DNA from 3 places in the Serratia rubidaea genome. Region 1 is predicted to be linked to each of the others. Evidence: predicted binding sites of a transcription regulator. Region 1 holds the regulator's gene; each other region holds the start of a gene.

The links. Region 1 encodes LexA, which represses DNA repair genes until DNA is damaged. Its sites were predicted from a motif close to TNCTGTATGTACATACAGNA; they were not measured.
Region 2: uvrB (excinuclease ABC subunit UvrB) is a predicted target of LexA. The motif match lies at 3,941-3,960, and genes of this name have one in related genera.
Region 3: sulA (SOS-induced cell division inhibitor SulA) is a predicted target of LexA. The motif match lies at 3,798-3,817, and genes of this name have one in related genera.

Annotation. Positions count from the first base shown of each region.
Region 1 covers NZ_CP065640.1:1,037,293-1,043,592, reverse strand. Annotated here, with positions in the region: gene plsB (glycerol-3-phosphate 1-O-acyltransferase PlsB) at 1-1,242, opposite strand, end outside; gene I6G83_RS04815 (diacylglycerol kinase) at 1,371-1,739, shown strand; gene lexA (transcriptional repressor LexA) at 1,848-2,456, shown strand; gene dinF (MATE family efflux transporter DinF) at 2,549-3,895, shown strand; gene zur (zinc uptake transcriptional repressor Zur) at 3,919-4,428, opposite strand; gene dusA (tRNA dihydrouridine(20/20a) synthase DusA) at 4,731-5,684, shown strand; gene pspG (envelope stress response protein PspG) at 5,847-6,065, shown strand.
Region 2 covers NZ_CP065640.1:2,825,970-2,832,269, forward strand. Annotated here, with positions in the region: gene bioF (8-amino-7-oxononanoate synthase) at 1-822, shown strand, start outside; gene bioC (malonyl-ACP O-methyltransferase BioC) at 806-1,573, shown strand; gene bioD (dethiobiotin synthase) at 1,566-2,240, shown strand; gene I6G83_RS13240 (ABC transporter ATP-binding protein) at 2,273-2,983, opposite strand; gene uvrB (excinuclease ABC subunit UvrB) at 4,116-6,128, shown strand; gene I6G83_RS13250 (VF530 family protein) at 6,239-6,300, shown strand, end outside.
Region 3 covers NZ_CP065640.1:3,282,829-3,289,128, forward strand. Annotated here, with positions in the region: gene I6G83_RS15310 (AAA family ATPase) at 1-1,055, opposite strand, end outside; gene matP (macrodomain Ter protein MatP) at 1,264-1,722, shown strand; gene ompA (porin OmpA) at 1,835-2,902, opposite strand; gene sulA (SOS-induced cell division inhibitor SulA) at 3,264-3,776, opposite strand; gene I6G83_RS15330 (TfoX/Sxy family DNA transformation protein) at 4,007-4,615, shown strand; gene yccS (YccS family putative transporter) at 4,658-6,300, opposite strand, start outside.

The DNA.
Region 1 (6,300 bases):
CCGGGTGCCGCCGCGCAGCATTGCCTGAATGGTCATCGACAGGGTGCCGGTTTTCGGCTCCAGCAGACGCCCGGTGCGCGAACGGCCGCCTTCGACGAAGTACTCCACCGAGTAGCCGCGGGTAAACAGCTCGCCGAGGTATTCGCGGAACACCGTGGAGTAGAGCTTGTTGCCCTTGAAGGTGCGGCGGATAAAGAACGCCCCCAGCCGGCGGAAAATCGGCCCGGCCGGCCAGAAGTTCAGGTTGATGCCGGCGGCGATATGCGGCGGCACCAGGCCCTGGTGATACAGCACGTAGGACAGCAGCAGATAGTCCATATGGCTGCGGTGGCAGGGCACGTAGACGATTTCGTGGCCGTCCTGCGCCAGCTGACGCACGCGCTCGGCGTTGGTGACGTTGATGCCCTGATACAGCCGGTTCCAGGTCCAGCTCAGCACGCGGTCCGACAGGCGGACGGTTTCGTAGGAGAAGTCGGCGGCGATCTCTTCCATCAGCGCGATGGCGTTCTGCTGCGCCTTCTCGTGGGAGATCTTCTTGCTGCGCGCTTCGTCTTCCACCGCTTTTTCAATCGCCTTGGAGGCCAGCAGCTTATTGAACAGATCCTGCCGCGCCGGCAGGCTCGGGCCTACCGCCGCCAGACGCTGGCGTGAGAAGTGCATGCGCGCGACGCGCGCCAGCTTCTGCGCGATAATTTTATCGGTGCCGTGCTCGGTCGCCATCTTGCGCAGCGACACGGTGTTGGAGAAGCGCACGAAGCTGTCGCGTCCCAGCCACAAAATGGCGAAGAATTTCTGCACGCCGTTCAGCAGGCGCAGATGCGGGGTGCCCTGGCCTTCGCGCCCCGGAGAGCGGCCGAACATCACCGACGCCGGCAGCATCTGGATATCCAGCCCCGGGTTATTGCGGTGCAGGTCCAGATAGTCGTGGAACAGTTTTACCGACTCTTCCTTCGGCGTGTAATAGCGGAAGACGCGCGGGCCGTCGTGAATAAACACGTAGCTTGGCAATACCGCACCGTCGATCTCCAGCGGGTCGAGCGGGTCGGGCAGATCCTGCGCCAGGCACTGGGTGCGCAGCGTCAGCAAGTCCGCCTTGGAATGGTAAGGTAAAACGTACAAAATCGGTCGTGAGGGATCGAGCCCCAGCTCCGTGACCGGATCTGCGGGGATAGCTTTGCTTCTTACCAGCAGTTTAAGTGGTAGATTCAATAATTTATAATAAATTTTACGCCAACCTGACATAACTATGTGAAGCCTCTTGTTAGCAATGCGCCGCAAGCATACCAGAAAGCGGGTGACAGATCTGTGGTGTTAAAGACCCCCGAACCGTTAAAATTATGACTTACCTCTTGTAAAAGGCACACAGCAAAATGGCAAATCAGACGACCGGCTTGACCCGCATCATCAAAGCGGCGGGTTATTCATATAAAGGATTAACGGCGGCGTGGCGCAATGAGGCGGCGTTCCGCCAGGAAGCGGTGGCGGCGGCGGTCGCCGTCATTGTGGCGCTGTGGCTGGACGTCGACGCCGTGGCGCGTATTTTACTGATTGGCTCGGTGCTGCTGGTGCTGATTGTCGAGGTGCTCAACAGCGCCATCGAGGCGATTGTCGACCGCGTCGGCACCGACTTCCACGAGCTGTCCGGCCGCGCCAAGGATATGGGGTCGGCGGCGGTGTCGCTGAGCATTATCCTGGCGCTGCTGGTCTGGGTAACGCTGCTGTGGCGGCATTTCGCCTGATTTGCGCAGCGGCGCGCTAATCCCTGATTTTTATTCATTCTCCGGTTCCCAATCCGCGTTCACCTGTATATACTCACAGCAAGACTGTATAAACAAACAGGGGGCGGAATGAAAGCACTAACTACCAGACAGCAAGAGGTCTACGATCTGATTCGCGAGCATATCTCGCAAACCGGCATGCCGCCAACGCGCGCCGAGATCGCATTGCGTCTGGGGTTCCGCTCGCCGAACGCCGCCGAAGAACACCTGAAGGCGCTGGCCCGCAAGGGCGTGATCGAAATCGTCTCCGGCGCTTCGCGCGGCATCCGCCTGCTGATGGAAGACGAAGACGGCCTGCCGCTGATCGGCCGGGTCGCCGCCGGTGAACCGCTGCTGGCGCAGCAGCATATCGAAGGGCACTACAAGGTGGATCCGTCGCTGTTTAAACCAAATGCGGATTTCCTGCTGCGGGTCAACGGCATGTCGATGCGCGATATCGGCATTCTGGACGGCGACCTGCTGGCGGTGCATAAAACGCAGGACGTGCGCAACGGCCAGGTGGTGGTGGCGCGCATCGAAGACGAAGTGACGGTGAAGCGTTTGAAGCGCAACGGCAATATGGTTGAGCTGCTGCCGGAAAACAGCGAGTTCACGCCGATCAAGGTTGACCTGCGCGAGCAGAACTTCACCATTGAAGGGCTGGCCGTCGGCGTTATCCGCAACGGTGACTGGATCTAAACCGCATCCCCCGCGTTTAATCGCCCCGGCCACGTCCGGGGCGATGTTATTTCTTATCTGACTCCTCTTTTCAGCTACGGGAACATATGACTATGCGCCTGCTTGCCTCCTTGACCAGCGACACGGATAAAGCCCTGTGGCGTTTGGCGCTGCCGATGATCTTCTCCAACATTACCGTGCCGCTGCTGGGGCTGGTGGATACCGCGGTGATCGGCCACCTCGACAGCCCGGTCTATCTGGGCGGCGTGGCGGTGGGGGCGATGGTCACCAGCTTCCTGTTTATGCTGCTGCTGTTCCTGCGTATGAGCACCACCGGGCTGACGGCGCAGGCGCTGGGGGCGCAGAACCCGCAGGCGCTGGCGCGCGCCTTTATGCAGCCGCTGCTGCTGGCGCTGCTGGCCGGGCTGGCGATTGTGCTGCTGCGCCATCCGCTGATCGACCTCGCGCTGCAGATCGTCGGCGGCGACGGCGAGGTGCTGACGCAGGCGCGGGCGTTTCTGGAAATCCGCTGGCTCAGCGCGCCGGCGGCGCTGGCGAACATGGTGCTGCTGGGCTGGCTGCTGGGCGTGCAGTACGTGCGCGCGCCGGTGATCCTGCTGATTGTCGGCAACCTGCTGAATATCGTGCTGGATCTGTGGCTGGTGATGGGGCTGGGCTGGAACGTGCAGGGCGCGGCTACGGCCACCGCGCTGTCGGAATATGCCACCCTGCTGCTCGGGCTGTGGCTTAGCTGGCGCGTGATGCGCATGCGCGGTATTTCACCGCCGATGCTGCGCCACGCCTGGCGCGGCAACGTACGCCGCTTGCTGGCGCTCAACCGCGATATCATGCTGCGCTCTCTGCTGTTGCAGCTGTGCTTCGCTTCGCTGACCATTTTCGCCGCCCGGCTGGGCAGCGAGGTGGTGGCGGTCAACGCGGTGCTGATGAACCTGCTGACCTTTACCGCCTACGCGTTGGACGGCTTCGCCTATGCGGTTGAGGCGCACTCCGGCCATGCCTACGGCGCGCGCGACGACAGCCAGCTGCGTCTGGTGTGGCGCGCCGCCTGTCGTCAGTCCTGTCTGGTGGCGCTGGGCTTTGCGCTGGTGTACGCCTGTGCGGGGCAGCAGATCGTCAATATGCTGACCTCCCTGCCGGAGCTGCGCGCGCTGGCGGCCGGCTATCTGCCGTGGCAGGTGGTGCTGCCGCTGGTTGGCGTCTGGTGCTACCTGCTGGACGGCATGTTTATCGGCGCGACGCGCGGCGCCGAGATGCGTAACAGCATGGCGGTGGCGGCGGCGGGCTACGGCCTGACGCTGCTGAGTTTACCGCTGCTGGGTAACCACGGGCTGTGGCTGGCGCTGTGCGTATTTCTGGGGCTGCGCGGCGTATCGCTCGGCTGGATCTGGCACCGGCACCGGGTCAACGGCACCTGGTTTGCGCAGGGAAAGGCGGCTTAACGCGCGTTAAGCCGCGGGGCGGGTTACTTCTTTTTCACCACGATGCTGTGGTCGTGGTCGCAGTCATGCTGGCTGTCGCAGGCTTCCACCTCCACGCAGCCGGCGCACAGGCCGTGCGCTTCCACCACGCTGTGGCGCAGCGCAAAGCCGGATTCCTGCGCCAGCTTCTGCAGCGTCTCTTCCACGCCTTCCGTCGGGCGCTCGGTGACCTGGCCGCAGCGGTCGCAGATAAACAGCGCCGAGGTATGCATCGGCTCCTCGAAGTGGTGGCACAGCACGTAGCTGTTGGCCGACTCCACGCGGTGGATAAAGCCCTGTTCCAGCAGAAAATCCAGCGCGCGATAGACCGTCGGCGGTTTGGCCTGCGGTTCCACGACGCGCAGCAGGTCGAGCAGATCGTAAGCGCTGATCGCACCGGGCTGTTGCGCCATCAGGCGTAACACTTCCAGCCGTTGCGGCGTCAGGCGCACATTGCGTTGCTGGCAGAGTCGTTCTGCCTGCGCGAGCAGCTTTTCCTGGTTGGTTGGGTTCATGGCGAATATCCCGGTACGTTAAAAATGCGATTTTACCATGTCTGCGGCAAATCACCGATAGCCGGTGGTTTTTCTTGTCGCTTCGGCCACAAAAATGGCCGTTTTTCAGCGGGATAATGCCGGGCGGCGCGGTGGTTTCGCCTCGGCGGCGGTTTACGTTATAATCAGCGATTACTTTTTTGTCCGCCTGATGCTGAATAGATACCGCAATGACCGATTCGTTAAAACCAGAACACACTCCGCATGCCGGCTCAAACGGCGCTGAACGGCCGTTTAACGCCAGCCGCTTTTCCATCGCGCCGATGCTCGACTGGACCGATCGTCATTGCCGTTATTTCCACCGCCTGCTGAGCAAAGAGACGCTGCTGTATACCGAAATGGTCACCACCGGCGCGATCATTCACGGCAAAGGGGACTATCTGGCGTACAGCGAACAGGAACACCCGCTGGCGCTGCAGTTGGGCGGCAGCGATCCGGCGGCGCTGGCGCACTGCGCCAAACTGGCGGAGCAGCGCGGCTACGATGAGATCAATCTGAACGTCGGCTGCCCGTCCGACCGGGTGCAGAACGGCATGTTCGGCGCCTGCCTGATGGGACAGGCCGCGCTGGTGGCGGACTGCATCAAGGCGATGCGCGACGCGGTGTCGATTCCGGTCACGGTAAAAACCCGTATCGGCATCGATGACCAGGACAGCTACGCCTTCCTGTGCGACTTTATCGACACCGTTTCCGGCCGCGGCGAGTGCGAGATGTTTATCATCCACGCGCGCAAAGCCTGGCTCTCCGGCCTGAGCCCGAAAGAGAACCGCGAAGTACCGCCGCTGGACTATCCGCGCGTCTACCAGCTCAAGCGCGATTTCCCGGCGCTGACCATCGCCATTAACGGCGGCGTCAAATCCCTGGCCGAGGCGCAGCAGCACCTGCAGCACGTCGACGGCGTGATGATGGGGCGTGAAGCCTACCAGAACCCGGGGATTCTGGCGCAGGTGGACCGCGAGCTGTTTGGTTCGCAGGCGGCGGTGCGCAACAGCGTGGAGGTGGTCGAGGCGCTGTATCCGTACATCGAACGCGAACTGGCGAACGGCACCTACCTGGGCCATATCACCCGCCATATTCTGGGCCTGTTCCAGGGGATCCCGGGGGCGCGCCAGTGGCGACGCCATCTGAGTGAAAACGCCCACAAGGCGGGCGCCGACGTGCGCGTGGTGGAGCAGGCGCTGAGCCTGGTGCGCCAGCCGCGCAGCGAAGTGGCGTAATTCGCCGCTTTTTACGCTAACTGTTAGCTATTCTCGCCAGCTGTGCCGCGCCCTGCGGTGCAGCTTTCATTGTATTTCAACGGGTTGCCGACACCGCCAAGGTTGGCACGCTTCTTGTAATAACGCTGGCAGATGCCTGTTTTACCGAGGAGCTTCCTTATCATGTTAGAAATTTTCTTTTTTATCGGCTTTGTGCTGATGTTGCTGGTCACCGGCGTGTCGCTGCTTGGCGTGCTGGCCGCGCTGTTTGTCGCCGCCGCCTTTATGCTGCTGGGCGGCCTGTTTGCGATGGTGATTAAGCTGTTGCCGTGGCTGATTCTGGCGGTGGTCGGCGTATGGATATATCGCTCGCTGCAAAAACCGCAGATACGGCGCTATTGATTTTTGCTGATTAATCAGTCAGTCATGATGAAAATGTCGTAACAAACAAGAGAGTGAATGCGGCAGAGATCACACCTTGAGCGATAAAACGCCGTAGCGGTGCGTTTAACGTTCTTTTTGCGTTTGGCGGCTGTTAGGATGTGCGCCGTAGCAGTGAAGTGATGCTGACAATTTCATCACCGTACGGGGCAGCCTTAATAATAATCGTGTTGCATCAGCAACCTCTGTCCCGGGC
Region 2 (6,300 bases), 1.8 Mb from region 1:
GCCAATCAGGCGTTGCTGGCGGCGCTGATGCAGGCGGACGACCGCATTCTGGCCGATAAGCTCAGCCATGCCTCGCTGTTGGAAGCGGCCGCTCACTCACCGGCGCAGCTGCGGCGTTTCCGCCATAACCAGCCGGCGGCGCTGGCGGATTTGCTGGCGAAACCCTGCGGCGGGCAACAGCTGGTGGTGACCGAAGGCGTGTTCAGCATGGATGGCGACAGCGCGCCGCTGGCGCAGCTGCAGCAGCTGAGCCGCCAGGCCGGCGCCTGGCTGATGGTGGACGATGCGCACGGCATCGGCGTCCACGGTGAGCAGGGGCGCGGCAGCTGCTGGCAGCAGGGCGTGCGGCCGGAGGCGCTGGTGGTGACCTTCGGCAAGGCGTTCGGCGTCAGCGGCGCGGCCATTGTGTGCGACGAGCCGCTGGCCGAGTATCTGCTGCAGTTCGCCCGCCACCTGATTTACAGCACCGCGATGCCGCCGGCGCAGGCCTGCGCGCTGCAGGCGGCGCTGCGCTGCGTGCAGCAGGGTGATGCGCTGCGCAGCCGGCTGCAGCAGCATATTGCGCGTTTCCGCCGCGGCGTGGCCGGCCTGCCGCTGACGCTGAGCGCTTCGCAGACCGCCATTCAGCCGCTGCTGGTGGGGGACAACCAGCGGGCGTTGGATCTGGCGCAGCGGCTGCGCGAGCAGGGCCTGTGGGTCAGCGCCATTCGTCCGCCGACGGTGCCGCCGGGCGGGGCGCGGCTGCGTATTACGCTGACCGCGGCGCATCAGGAACAGGATATCGATCGACTGCTGGAGGTACTGCATGCCATCAGCGCGTAACACGGTCAATAAACAGGCGGTGGCCTCCGCCTTCAGCCGCGCGGCGGGCAGCTACGACGGCGCGGCGGTGCTGCAGCGGGAGGTTGGCGAGCGCTTACTGGGGAGCGGCGTCGGCCATCCGGCGCGGCAGGTGCTGGACGCCGGATGCGGCACCGGCTACTTCAGCCGCCGCTGGCGGGAACTGGGCAAAGAGGTGACGGCGCTGGACCTGGCGCCGGGCATGCTGGCGTACGCCCGCAGTCAGCAGGCGGCGCAGCACTATCTGCTGGGGGATATCGAACATATCCCGCTGCCGGATGCGGCGGTCGATCTCAGCTTCAGCAGCCTGGCGGTGCAGTGGTGCAGCGATTTGGCGTGCGGGCTGGCGGAGCTGCGCCGCGTCACGCGCCCCGGCGGACTGGTGCTGTTTTCCACCCTGGCGCAGGGGTCGCTGCATCAGCTGGGCGATGCCTGGCAGCAGGTTGACGGCGAGCGCCATGTGAATGATTTCCTGCCGCTCGCGCAGATTGAGGCCGCCTGCGCGGCCTACCGTTATCGCCTGGACCCGTGCTGGCAGACGCTGCATTACCCGGACGTGATGACGCTGATGCGCTCATTAAAGGGCATCGGCGCCACGCACCTGCATCAGGGGCGCGATGCCGGGTTGCTGTCGCGTCGCCGCCTGGCGGCGCTGCAGGCGGCCTATCCGCGCCAGCACGGCGAATTTCCGCTCAGTTATCATGTGGTTTATGGAGTGATTTATTGTGATTAAGCGTTGGTTTGTCACCGGCACCGACACCGAAGTGGGCAAGACTATCGCCAGCAGCGCGCTGCTGCAGGCGGCGAACCTGGCGGGCTTTCGCAGCGCCGGATATAAGCCGGTGGCCTCCGGCAGTGAGATGACGCCGCAGGGGCTGCGCAACGAGGATGCGCTGGCGTTGCAGCGCCACAGCGGCGTGGCGCTCGCCTATGATGAAGTGAACCCTTACACCTTTGCCGAGCCGACGTCGCCGCATATCGTCAGCGCCGATCTGCAGCAGCCGATTGAGTTTACGGTGATGTCGTCCGGGCTGCGGCGGCTGGAGCACTGCGCCGACTGGCTGCTGGTGGAGGGCGCGGGCGGCTGGTTTACGCCGCTGTCGGCGACGCAGAGCTTTGCCGACTGGGTGACGGATGAGCAGCTGCCGGTGATTCTGGTGGTGGGCATGAAGCTCGGCTGCATCAACCATGCGCTGTTGACCGCGCAGGCCGTGCGTCAGGCGGGGCTGCCGCTGGCCGGCTGGATCGCCAACGATATCGCGCCGCCGGGCAGGCGCCACCCGGAGTATCTGGCAACGCTGAGCCGCCTGCTGCCGGCGCCGCTGCTGGGGGAGATCCCGCACCTGGCGGAGATTACGCAGCAGCCGCTGGGGCATTATCTGGATCTGTCATTACTGTAAACGGCGGCGGGCCATACGCCCGCGCCATCGCATCATACCGTCAGGTAGGCGTCAATCAGGGCGTCATCCAGCTGCGCCAGCGTGCCGTTCGCGACGTTGCGCCCCTGATCCAGCAGGCAAAAACGGTCGGCCAGGCGGCGTATCAGCGTCAGGCGGTGCTCCACCAGCAAAATGGTCATTCCCCATTCCCGGTTCAGCCGCTGTACGGCGGCGCCGATTTCACTGACGATCGACGGACGCATGCCGGCGGTCGGCTCATCCAGAATCAGCAGCTCCGGCTCGCGCACCAGCGCGCGTGAGATCGCCAGCTGCTGCTGCTCCCCGACGGACAAATCGCCGGCGCGCCGCAGGCGCATGGCCGCCAGCGTGGGAAACAGCTGGTAAATCAGCGGCGGGATACGCTGCTGCGACGGCCTGCCGGCCAGCAGCGCCACCTGCAGATTCTCCTCGACGCTGAGTTGCGAGAAGATCTGCCGCCCCTGCGGCACATAGGCGATGCCCAGCGCCGCACGCTGCTCCACCGCCTGCGGCAGCAGGTTTTTCGGCGCTTCATCGGCGCGCTGCCAGGTCATACTGCCGCTGACCACCGGCAGATGGCCGACAATACAGTTCAGCAGCGTGGTTTTACCGACGCCCTTGCGCCCCAGCAGGGCGGTGCACTGGCCGCGCGGCAGCTCCAGATTGATATCCCACAGCGTGTGGCTCGGCCCATAAAACTGATTGACTGAACGCAGGCTCAACATACGGCATTCTCCTTACCGGTCGGTTGTTCACTCATGCCATCGGGGCAAGGGTATGGCATTGCCCCGCGCGACTGACGCTTGCTTTCCCGAGTGTTTTAACGTTCAGAACCCAATGCCGCCCGAAACGCGGCAAAATGATACCGGAGTCCGGCGGAAAGGGCGTTTTTCAGCGTTCTCGTGTGCTGTTATTGCCGCCCGGCGCGCTGTCGAGCGCGGCCGCCGTCTGATGCCCGCCTTTTTTGTCGGCCCGGCGGTTATTCCTGATAGCAACTCCCGGGCCAATATTATCGTCCGACGTGAAAAACGCGTGATTGTTATCGTCATGTTAAGCTTTGGCTGCGCTGCGTCTGGCCTGTGCAGACTGGGTAAAATGGCGACAAAAGTTAAAATGGACGTTTTTTGCACTACGGCGGTGCCGCGGCGAAACCTAATGGTGCAATAGCGATGGGGGTATCGGCGGCGTCAGTCGGCGATCCGGCCGAATGCGGGATTGGCAATGGGGGCTGTTAGTCTTTATAGGTATAAACAAAGCAATAAAAGTGTCAAAAAATAACTAAAAAAGCGATTTGGGATCGTTTCAAGGGCAAAAAGTGTTTTTTCTGTAACTCCCGTGGCTGGCGGGGTGGTGTGAGTTATCCACTATTCCTGTGGATAACCTTGTGTATTAGATTTAGAAAAGCGGCGGGAAGCGAGAGAGGACGCGGCTTCTGTTCGCATTGTCCGGATTCTCGTCTTTTTGTTAATTCTCTTTTATATCAACTAATTAACTAAAATCAAGACGTTGTGTAAGCGGTTAATGTCGTATGTATGATTTTTCGACACTCTGCTATCAAGAAGTTAATTTGTCGCGCGATCTGGGGATAAATCTGTTATTGACAATAAAAATGTCACCGAAGCGTAACCTTAACGGTGCAACGTCCCGAATCTCCCCGGCGGCAATGCCACGAATCCGCTTGAAGCTGGTTTTATATCCAGTATCATAGGGGCTGGCGAAAAACGCCGCGGCTTTCCATACTTATTGGCTGCCCGGCGTGCCGACGCGGCGCTCTGCACCGTTAGCCACGCGCAACCCGATGTGCCGACGCCGCTCGTCTCTGTCTTCTTGCCGCAACGCCAATGACTTTGGGTATCTATGAGTAAATTATTCAAACTGCATTCAGACTTCAAACCGGCCGGCGATCAGCCGGAAGCGATCCGCAAGCTGGAAGAGGGGCTGGAGGACGGGCTGGCGCACCAGACGCTGCTGGGGGTGACCGGTTCGGGGAAAACCTTCACCATCGCCAACGTGATTGCCGATCTCAACCGGCCGACGATGGTGCTGGCGCCGAACAAAACGCTGGCGGCGCAGCTGTACGGTGAGATGAAAGCGTTCTTCCCGGAGAATGCGGTGGAGTATTTTGTCTCTTACTACGACTATTACCAGCCGGAAGCCTACGTGCCCAGCTCCGACACCTTTATCGAAAAAGACGCCTCGGTGAACGAACATATCGAGCAGATGCGTCTTTCCGCCACCAAGGCGCTGCTGGAGCGGCGCGACGTGGTGGTGGTGGCCTCGGTGTCGGCGATCTACGGCCTGGGCGATCCGGATCTGTATCTCAAGATGATGCTGCACCTGACCCAGGGCATGCTGATCGACCAGCGTTCGATCCTGCGCCGGCTGGCCGAGCTGCAGTATACGCGCAACGATCAGGCCTTCCAGCGCGCCACCTTCCGGGTGCGCGGCGAGGTGATCGACATCTTCCCGGCGGAATCCGACGAGCTGGCGCTGCGCGTCGAGCTGTTTGACGATGAGGTGGAGCGCCTGTCGCTGTTTGACCCGCTCACCGGCCAGGTGGATCGGGTGGTGCCGCGTTTCACCATCTATCCGAAGTCGCACTACGTAACGCCGCGCGAGCGCATCCTGCAGGCGATGGAGGAGATCCGCACGGATCTGGCGGAGCGGCGCAAGGTGCTGCTGGCCAACAACAAGCTGCTGGAAGAGCAGCGGCTGTCGCAGCGCACCCAGTTCGATCTGGAGATGATGAACGAGCTGGGCTACTGCTCGGGCATTGAAAACTACTCGCGCTACCTCTCCGGCCGCCAGCCGGGCGAGCCGCCGCCAACGCTGTTCGACTACCTGCCGGCCGACGGCCTGCTGGTGGTGGACGAATCGCACGTCACCGTGCCGCAGATCGGCGCGATGTTCAAGGGCGACCGCTCGCGTAAGGAAACCCTGGTGGAGTACGGTTTTCGTCTGCCGTCGGCGCTGGATAACCGGCCGATGCGCTTTGAGGAGTTTGAGGCGCAGGCGCCGCAGTCGATCTACGTCTCGGCCACGCCGGGCAAATATGAGCTGGAGAAATCCGGCGGCGAGGTGATCGATCAGGTAGTGCGCCCGACCGGCCTGCTGGATCCGGTGGTTGAGGTGCGGCCGGTGGCGACGCAGGTCGACGATCTCTTGTCCGAGATCCGCAAGCGCGTGGCGATCAATGAGCGGGTGCTGGTGACGACGCTGACCAAACGCATGGCGGAAGATCTGACCGAATATCTGGAAGAGCACGGCGAGCGGGTGCGCTATCTGCACTCGGATATCGATACCGTCGAGCGGGTGGAGATCATCCGCGATCTGCGCCTGGGCGAGTTTGACGTGCTGGTCGGCATCAACCTGCTGCGGGAAGGGCTGGATATGCCGGAAGTGTCGCTGGTGGCGATTCTGGACGCGGATAAAGAGGGCTTCCTGCGCTCCGAACGCTCGCTGATTCAGACCATTGGCCGCGCCGCCCGTAACCTGAACGGCAAGGCGATTCTGTACGGCGACAAGATCACCGACTCGATGGCCAAGGCGATTGGCGAAACCGAACGGCGTCGCGCCAAACAGCAGGCGTATAACGAAGCCAACGGCATCGTGCCGCAGGGGTTGAACAAGAAGATCGCCGATATTCTGCAGCTGGGCCAGCCGTCACCGCGCGGTAAGGGCAAAGGGAAGGGCAAGGCGGCGGAGAGCGCGGCGCAGTATCAGACGCTGACGCCGAAAGCGCTGGAGCAGAAAATTCGCGATCTGGAAGCGCAGATGTACACCCACGCGCAAAATCTGGAGTTTGAACAGGCGGCGGCGCTGCGCGATGAGATCCACCAGCTGCGCGAGCAGTTTATCGCCATCTCCTGATGCAGTCAGCGCCGGCCCGCAGCGGCCGGCGCTGAAAATCCTTGTCGCGCCCGGCAAAGCTGATTATGGTGTGCGGCCCACAGACCGGCGACAGATATCGAGCAACCGCTATGAGCGCATACAATCCCAAAGATCCGCTGCACGGCATTACGCTGGAGCAGCTGCTGAACAA
Region 3 (6,300 bases), 2.2 Mb from region 1:
CCGTTAATCTGGCCGACGACTTCACCTTCGGTCTGGATCAGAATCTGGCCGAGCTCGATATCATCCTGCATCCGCTCCGCCAGATAGCCTTCGCGCCATTGGCGGGTGGTCAGGGCGGCGTCCAGCGCCTTGGCGGTAATCTGGCCTTCTTCGGCATAGAGCGACGCCTCGGACAGCTGTTGGCCCAGCCAGGTCGGTGAGAGCGGCAGGCTGGCGCAGTCACCGCTGTAGCGCACCGCCTGCGTCAGCAGCGGGGGCCAGGCGTCGGCTGCCAGCGCCGGCAACTGGCGTTCGGCCGCCAGGGTATTCACATGGCCGCACCATAGCACCATATCTTCATCGTCGGCGAGCTGCAGCTCTTCTTCATATTCGCCATACATCGCCAGCTCGCTGATTTCCGGCTCCATTTCGTGGAAGTCGGCCAGCCCAAGGCGGTCGCCCACCACAATCAGTCGTAGCTCCAGAGGCATCGGCGGGATGGTGACCGGCAGCGGGCGTGTTTCATCCGGGGAGTACCACAGGAATTGGCGCTGCTCGATCATCTGTTTCAGACGCAGCCACATCAGAGGCTGCGCCAGCAAGGTGCGCGCGGAGAGAATCAGCACGCCGCCGTTGGCGCGGTGTATTAACCCCGGCGCCAGCGAAACGTTGCCCTGCAGCTGGCGTACACAGCCAAACAGCTGTTCAGGCTCAACCCACTCTTGGTAAATGCAGGCGCCGGCGGCGGCAAACGGCTCATCGCCCTGGCTGGCCGGCTCAACCTGAACCTGACCGTTGTGCACGGTGTAATGGCTGCCGGGGCAGGCAGGCTGCTGCGGCTGACGCTGTGTGACCGCATTCGCAATTAATGCCAGATATTCGCGGTTTTCCTGCGCCTTAAGCAGCATAAAACGGGGTTGAGAACGTGGGTGGCAGAATAACGTCAGGGCATTATCCAGCCGGGGCTGCAGCGCAGCAAAGGTGACGGGCGCCAACTGAGCAGCAGAATCGAATATCGCCTGGTAAGGCGCAACGGCAGGCAACAAGGATTGCCATTCAAGTCGGTTATTGGTCAAAGTGTTAGATGCAGTTATCAAAAAGTGAAACAGCGATTATACAAGAATAACGTCAGCTTGATACAGTGGAGTGCCGCTTGATGTCCGGGAGTTTGACATCGGGCGACGACTGTGCAAAAAACAGTCTGTCAGAGGTTTTAATTGCCGGGGAAATTCGGCGTAAAGCTGTTATGCTTATTGAAGTTACGCGGTCACTGAAGAGCTCACGATGAAATATCAGCAACTGGAAAATCTGGAGAGCGGTTGGAAATGGAAATACCTGGTGAAGAAGCACCGGGAAGGGGAACTTATCACCCGCTACATTGAAAACAGCGCTGCGCAGGATGCGGTTGACGAGCTGCTAAAATTGGAAAATGAGCCGGTTAAAGTTCTGGCATGGATTCATGCCCATATGAACCCTGCGCTTGATAACCGGATGAAACAGACCATTCGTGCCAGACGCAAACGCCATTTTAACTCCGAGCACCAGCATACGCGTAAAAAATCCATCGATCTGGAGTTTTTAGTGTGGCAGCGGTTGGCGGCGTTAGCCCGTCGTCGCGGCGTGACGCTGTCGGAAACGGTGGTACAACTGATTGAAGATGCCGAGCGTAAAGAGAAATACGCCAGCCAGATGTCATCGCTGAAACAAGATCTGCAAGCGATTCTGGGCAAAGACGAAGAGTAGGGATGGGCAGCTCACGATAAAGCCGGCCGCGCGCCGGTTTTTTTATGGCGGCAATGGGCAGAAGGCGAAAAAAAACCCCGCAGCGCGGGGTTTTTTATTAAGAAGCGGTAACTTAAGCCTGAGGCTGAGTTACAACGTCTTTAACGCCTTTAACTTCGATTTCTACACGGCGGTTCGGTGCCAGGCACTCGATCTGTGCTTTGGTAGCACGGCCGTTTTTGTAACCGCAGCTATCGGTAACTTGGTTAGCTTCGCCCATGCCACGTGCAGAGATTTTGTCTGCAGGGATGCCTTTAGAAACCAGGTAGTCAACTACGCTGCGAGCGCGGTTTTCAGACAGACGCTGGTTGGCTGCATCTTTACCAACTGGGTCAGTGTAGCCCAGAACAACTACGGAACCGTCTTTAGGATCCATAGAGCTCAGCTGGGAGTACAGCTGATCCAGAGCCTGCTGGCCTTCTGGTTTCAGAGTAGCTTTACCGAAGTTGAACAGAACGTCAGACTTCAGGGTGAAACGCTTGGTTTCAACAACTGGAGCTGGAGCTGGCGCTGGTGCTGGAGCAGCTTCGTCCTGACCGAAACGGTAAGAAACGCCCAGGCTCAGCATGGTGTTGTCTGGACGTGCGCCCACGGTGCCTGCGTCGCCGATGTTGCTAACGAACTGATAATCCAGGCGGGTAGCCCAGTTTTTGGTCAGTGCGTATTCAACACCAATTGCAGCCAGCGGAGAAACGCCGGTGTCGTGGTTGCTGATGCGGGTGCCATTGCCAAAGTTAGCTTTGGAATCTGCACGCCATACCATACCACCCAGACGGGTGTAGATGTCCAGATCGTCAGCGATTGGGTAGCTCAGTTTAGCTGCCAGCTGAACGCCCTGTGCCTTGAAAGCACCGTTGTTCACGCTGCCTTTGTAAGGCATACGGCCCAGCCAGTCATAGCCCAGCTCGAAGCCCAGGTATTGGTTCGCCTGGTAACCCAGGAACGCACCAGCACCCAATTGGTTTTCATGGATTGGGCCGTTACCGGTACCGGTGTAGCCGTTGCCATAGAAACCTACGTCATGATACTGGGACCAGCCCAGTTTAGCACCGGTGTACCAGGTGTTATCTTTTGGGGCGGCTTGCGCTACGGTAGCGAAACCGGCCAGTGCCACTGCTAATGCGATAGCTGTCTTTTTCATTTTGCGCCTCGTTATCATCCAAATAGGCAATGAGCTTTAAAGCTGATTTTTAAGCCCTTGGTTAAATTCCTTCGCCAAGGTTTGTGCCCTCGTTTGTTACTCTCCAGTTTTTTACTGGCGTTATAGAGCAACCTTGGCGATGTAAAGTCTACAACGTGGCGCGAAAGTTACAAGTGTGATGTGATAAAGCTCTAAAAAAAAACGCAGAAATAGTCATATTTGCTAACAAATTTAGGCGCATTTTTAGCCGATTTTTTGTTCGACTGAGGGCGTGGAACCGCGGCTGCTCTCGCTTTGTCCATGATCCCCCAAAGGTTCCGTTTTCGGGGGATAAAAATGATGGGAAAAATCCTAAATTTACTTAATGATACAAAGAAGAGTGAATTTTTAGGGTCGGAAACTGTCCCTGAGCCGGGATTGTGTCACGCTGAGGACGCATAATAAAACCGTAAGCATGACCCTGTTCAGCCGCCCGCTGTAATTTTAGACGATCTTCCGCGGTTAGCTCGGGCAACCAGCCGAGAACGGCGCTGTAGTTCCCCGTCAGCAACGCTTTTTCCATCGCATCGACCGTATTGATCGGGCTGATTTGGCTCAATTGTACGACTTTATCTGCAGGCAGGCCAGAGCGCTGCAGCCACAGCTTGCTGAGTTTCTGCTGCGGCGTTAGCCATAACAGCCAGCGCGACTGGGTGGCTAACTGCTGCAACAGCGGTAATAATAGAAGCTGAGTGACCGCGGGCTGATGCTCGTTGTAAACAAATTCACCGATCAGGCCATTTTCGCTGGCGCTGCCCGCAGAAGCGTTCTGCGCACCGTTCAGGGTAAACGCGTTATGGCTGCGATGGGCTTTGTGAAGTGATTGAGTACGCATGTGATATCCCGCCTGTAGTTGTACTGTATGTATATACAGTATCCGCAATATCTCCCGAGATCAAGCCAATTTTTCGTCACGCCTCGCATAATCGTGAACGTTTTTTGTACATATCTGAATTGTGATTGGCAGTGCAGACATTAATGCGTATTTTTCTATTACGTGTTCTCGTAAGTTTTATCTTATTGATTTTAATTATGATTGACTGAGAAGCCACAGAGGAGAACGTTATGCATGGAAGAACAATAGCAAGAGTCGCACAGGCAAAAGCCTGTTTTGATACATTGGGCACTATTACTACCCGTTCACAGTTCGGCGGCTACGGATTACTGGCAGACGGCGTGATGTTCGCCGTCGTTGCCGACGGCGAAATGTATTTGCGCGCCACCAAGAGTCTGGAGTCGGAGTTTCGCGCACGCGGCATGGTCAACATGGTGTACTCAAAGCGCGGCGTGCCGATCATCATGCGCTATTACTGGGTGGACCATCAGCTGTGGGGCGAGCCGCAGGCGCTGTTTGCGCTGGCCTGGCAGGCAAAGCGCGAGGCGAACAAAGAGATACAGAGCCGCAGCCGCGGCAGCCGGCGGTTGAAGGGGCTGCCCAATATCGATGCCGGCCTGGAGCGGCTGCTGTGGCGGGTGGGGATCCGCGACGTGTATGATCTGCGTCTGCAGGGGGCCAAGGGCTCTTTTCAGAAGCTGATGCGGCAGCAAAAAAACCTGGGGTTGAAGGCGCTGCTGTCGTTGGCCGGCGCGATTGCCGGCTACCATCACGCCGCGTTGCCCGATGAGATTCGCGGAGAACTGAGCGCCTGGTTTAATCAACAAATGCCGCAGTAAGGCGCGTTAACGACTTTAACGCGCCTTAATCTGGCTACAGGCTCATTGTGATTGCCCAATCTGCGCGTTCAACGACGTCAGCTCCGGCAGCAGCTCCACAACCAGCCCTATTTGCTGCAGAACTAACTGCTCTTTGCTTTCTGGCTCTGGCGTCAGCTGCGCGATGCGCGCGGACAGTTTTTCCAGCGCCAGGTTGATGCGTTGAGCATCGGCGGCGTCGTGTTGCAACGCGCCGTCTACGTAGCAAACGGCGTCGTTCAGCACGTTGAACACGTCGATATTGGTCAGCCGTTCACGATGGGCCCCCAATGCCGAAATATAACTCAGCAGCGTATGGTTAAGGCACAGCAGCCGGAAGGCTGCGTCCTGCGTCGCCTTGTCGGCTTTGGGGTCGGCGGACATATTTGAGATCACCGACGCCAGTTCCGCATCGCTGTTATGGGCGTCGCGGCGGGCAATACGGTAAGGCAGACCGTTATTTTTCCCTTCGTGGTACTGCACCAAAATGGCGTCCAGGTAGCGGCAGTCGGCATCCAGCGTTTTGCTGACGACGGCGGAAAGCTGACGGAAGCGCCAGTCCGGCCAGATAAAGGTCACGGCCGCCCAGGCGATGGCGCAGCCCAGCAGCGTGTCGTAAACGCGCGGAGCGGCGACTTCGAAACCCTCGCCCAGCAGGTTGAAGCACAGCAGCACCAACAGGGTGATAAACATGGTGGCGTGAGCGTACTGCACCGTACGGAAGGCGAAAAACAGCACGCCGCTGATCACGATCAGCACCAGCTGGCCTTCGGTCGACGGGACAAAGTACAGGATTGGCAGGCCGATCAGAACGCCCGCCAGGGTGCCGATAATCCGCAGCGCCAGCCGCCGGCGGGTGGCGTTGTAGTTAGGCTGGCAGACAAACAGGCTGGTGAGCAGGATCCAGTAACCGTGCCGCATTCCGGTCAGTTGAATAAACGCATAGCCGATGCACAGCACGACCGACATGCGGATGGCATGGCGGAACAGCGCCGATTGCGGCGTCAGGTGGCGGCTGATGCGCAGGCGGATATCGCTCCAGCCGGTGAGCCGGTCGTCTGACAGGCTGTTCTCTTCTTCCTGACCGTTGGCCAGCGCCTGTTCCGATTCAATATTCGCCAGCTGGGCGTCAATCGCCCGCAGGTTTTTCAGCAGATGGGACAACGCCTTGGTCAGCTCGCGGTTATCAGCATTGACGGCGATGCGCGCCAGCGCCTCTTCGATACGGGTAAACGCCGGTTCAAAGCGGCTGTTGTGCTGATATTTCTGCCGCAGCAGGATTGACTGCGCCAGCTGCTGGCAGGCGCGGGCCTGTTTACTGAGTAACCGCTGGAAGCGGAACAGAATATCGCTGTGGCGGAACTGTTTGCTCAACGCCTGATACTGTACGTGTGAAGAGCTGGCGCGCTCATGGATGTCCTGCGCGACAAAGTAGTAATGCAGGGTACGGCGGGTGCCGCGCTGGCCGCGATCGCCTTTCAGGCGGGTCAGCAGCGACATTTTAGTCTGGTTCAGCGTGCTGACCAGGCTGCTGTTGGCCATGGCGACGTCCATCCACGGCAGGTCGGCGTCCTTTTCGGCGTCCGGGTCGAACAGATTGGCCTTGGCGTCCAGATAATTGGCCAGCTGCTGGTAGCAACGCGCCAGGTTCTCCTGCAGCGGGCGGA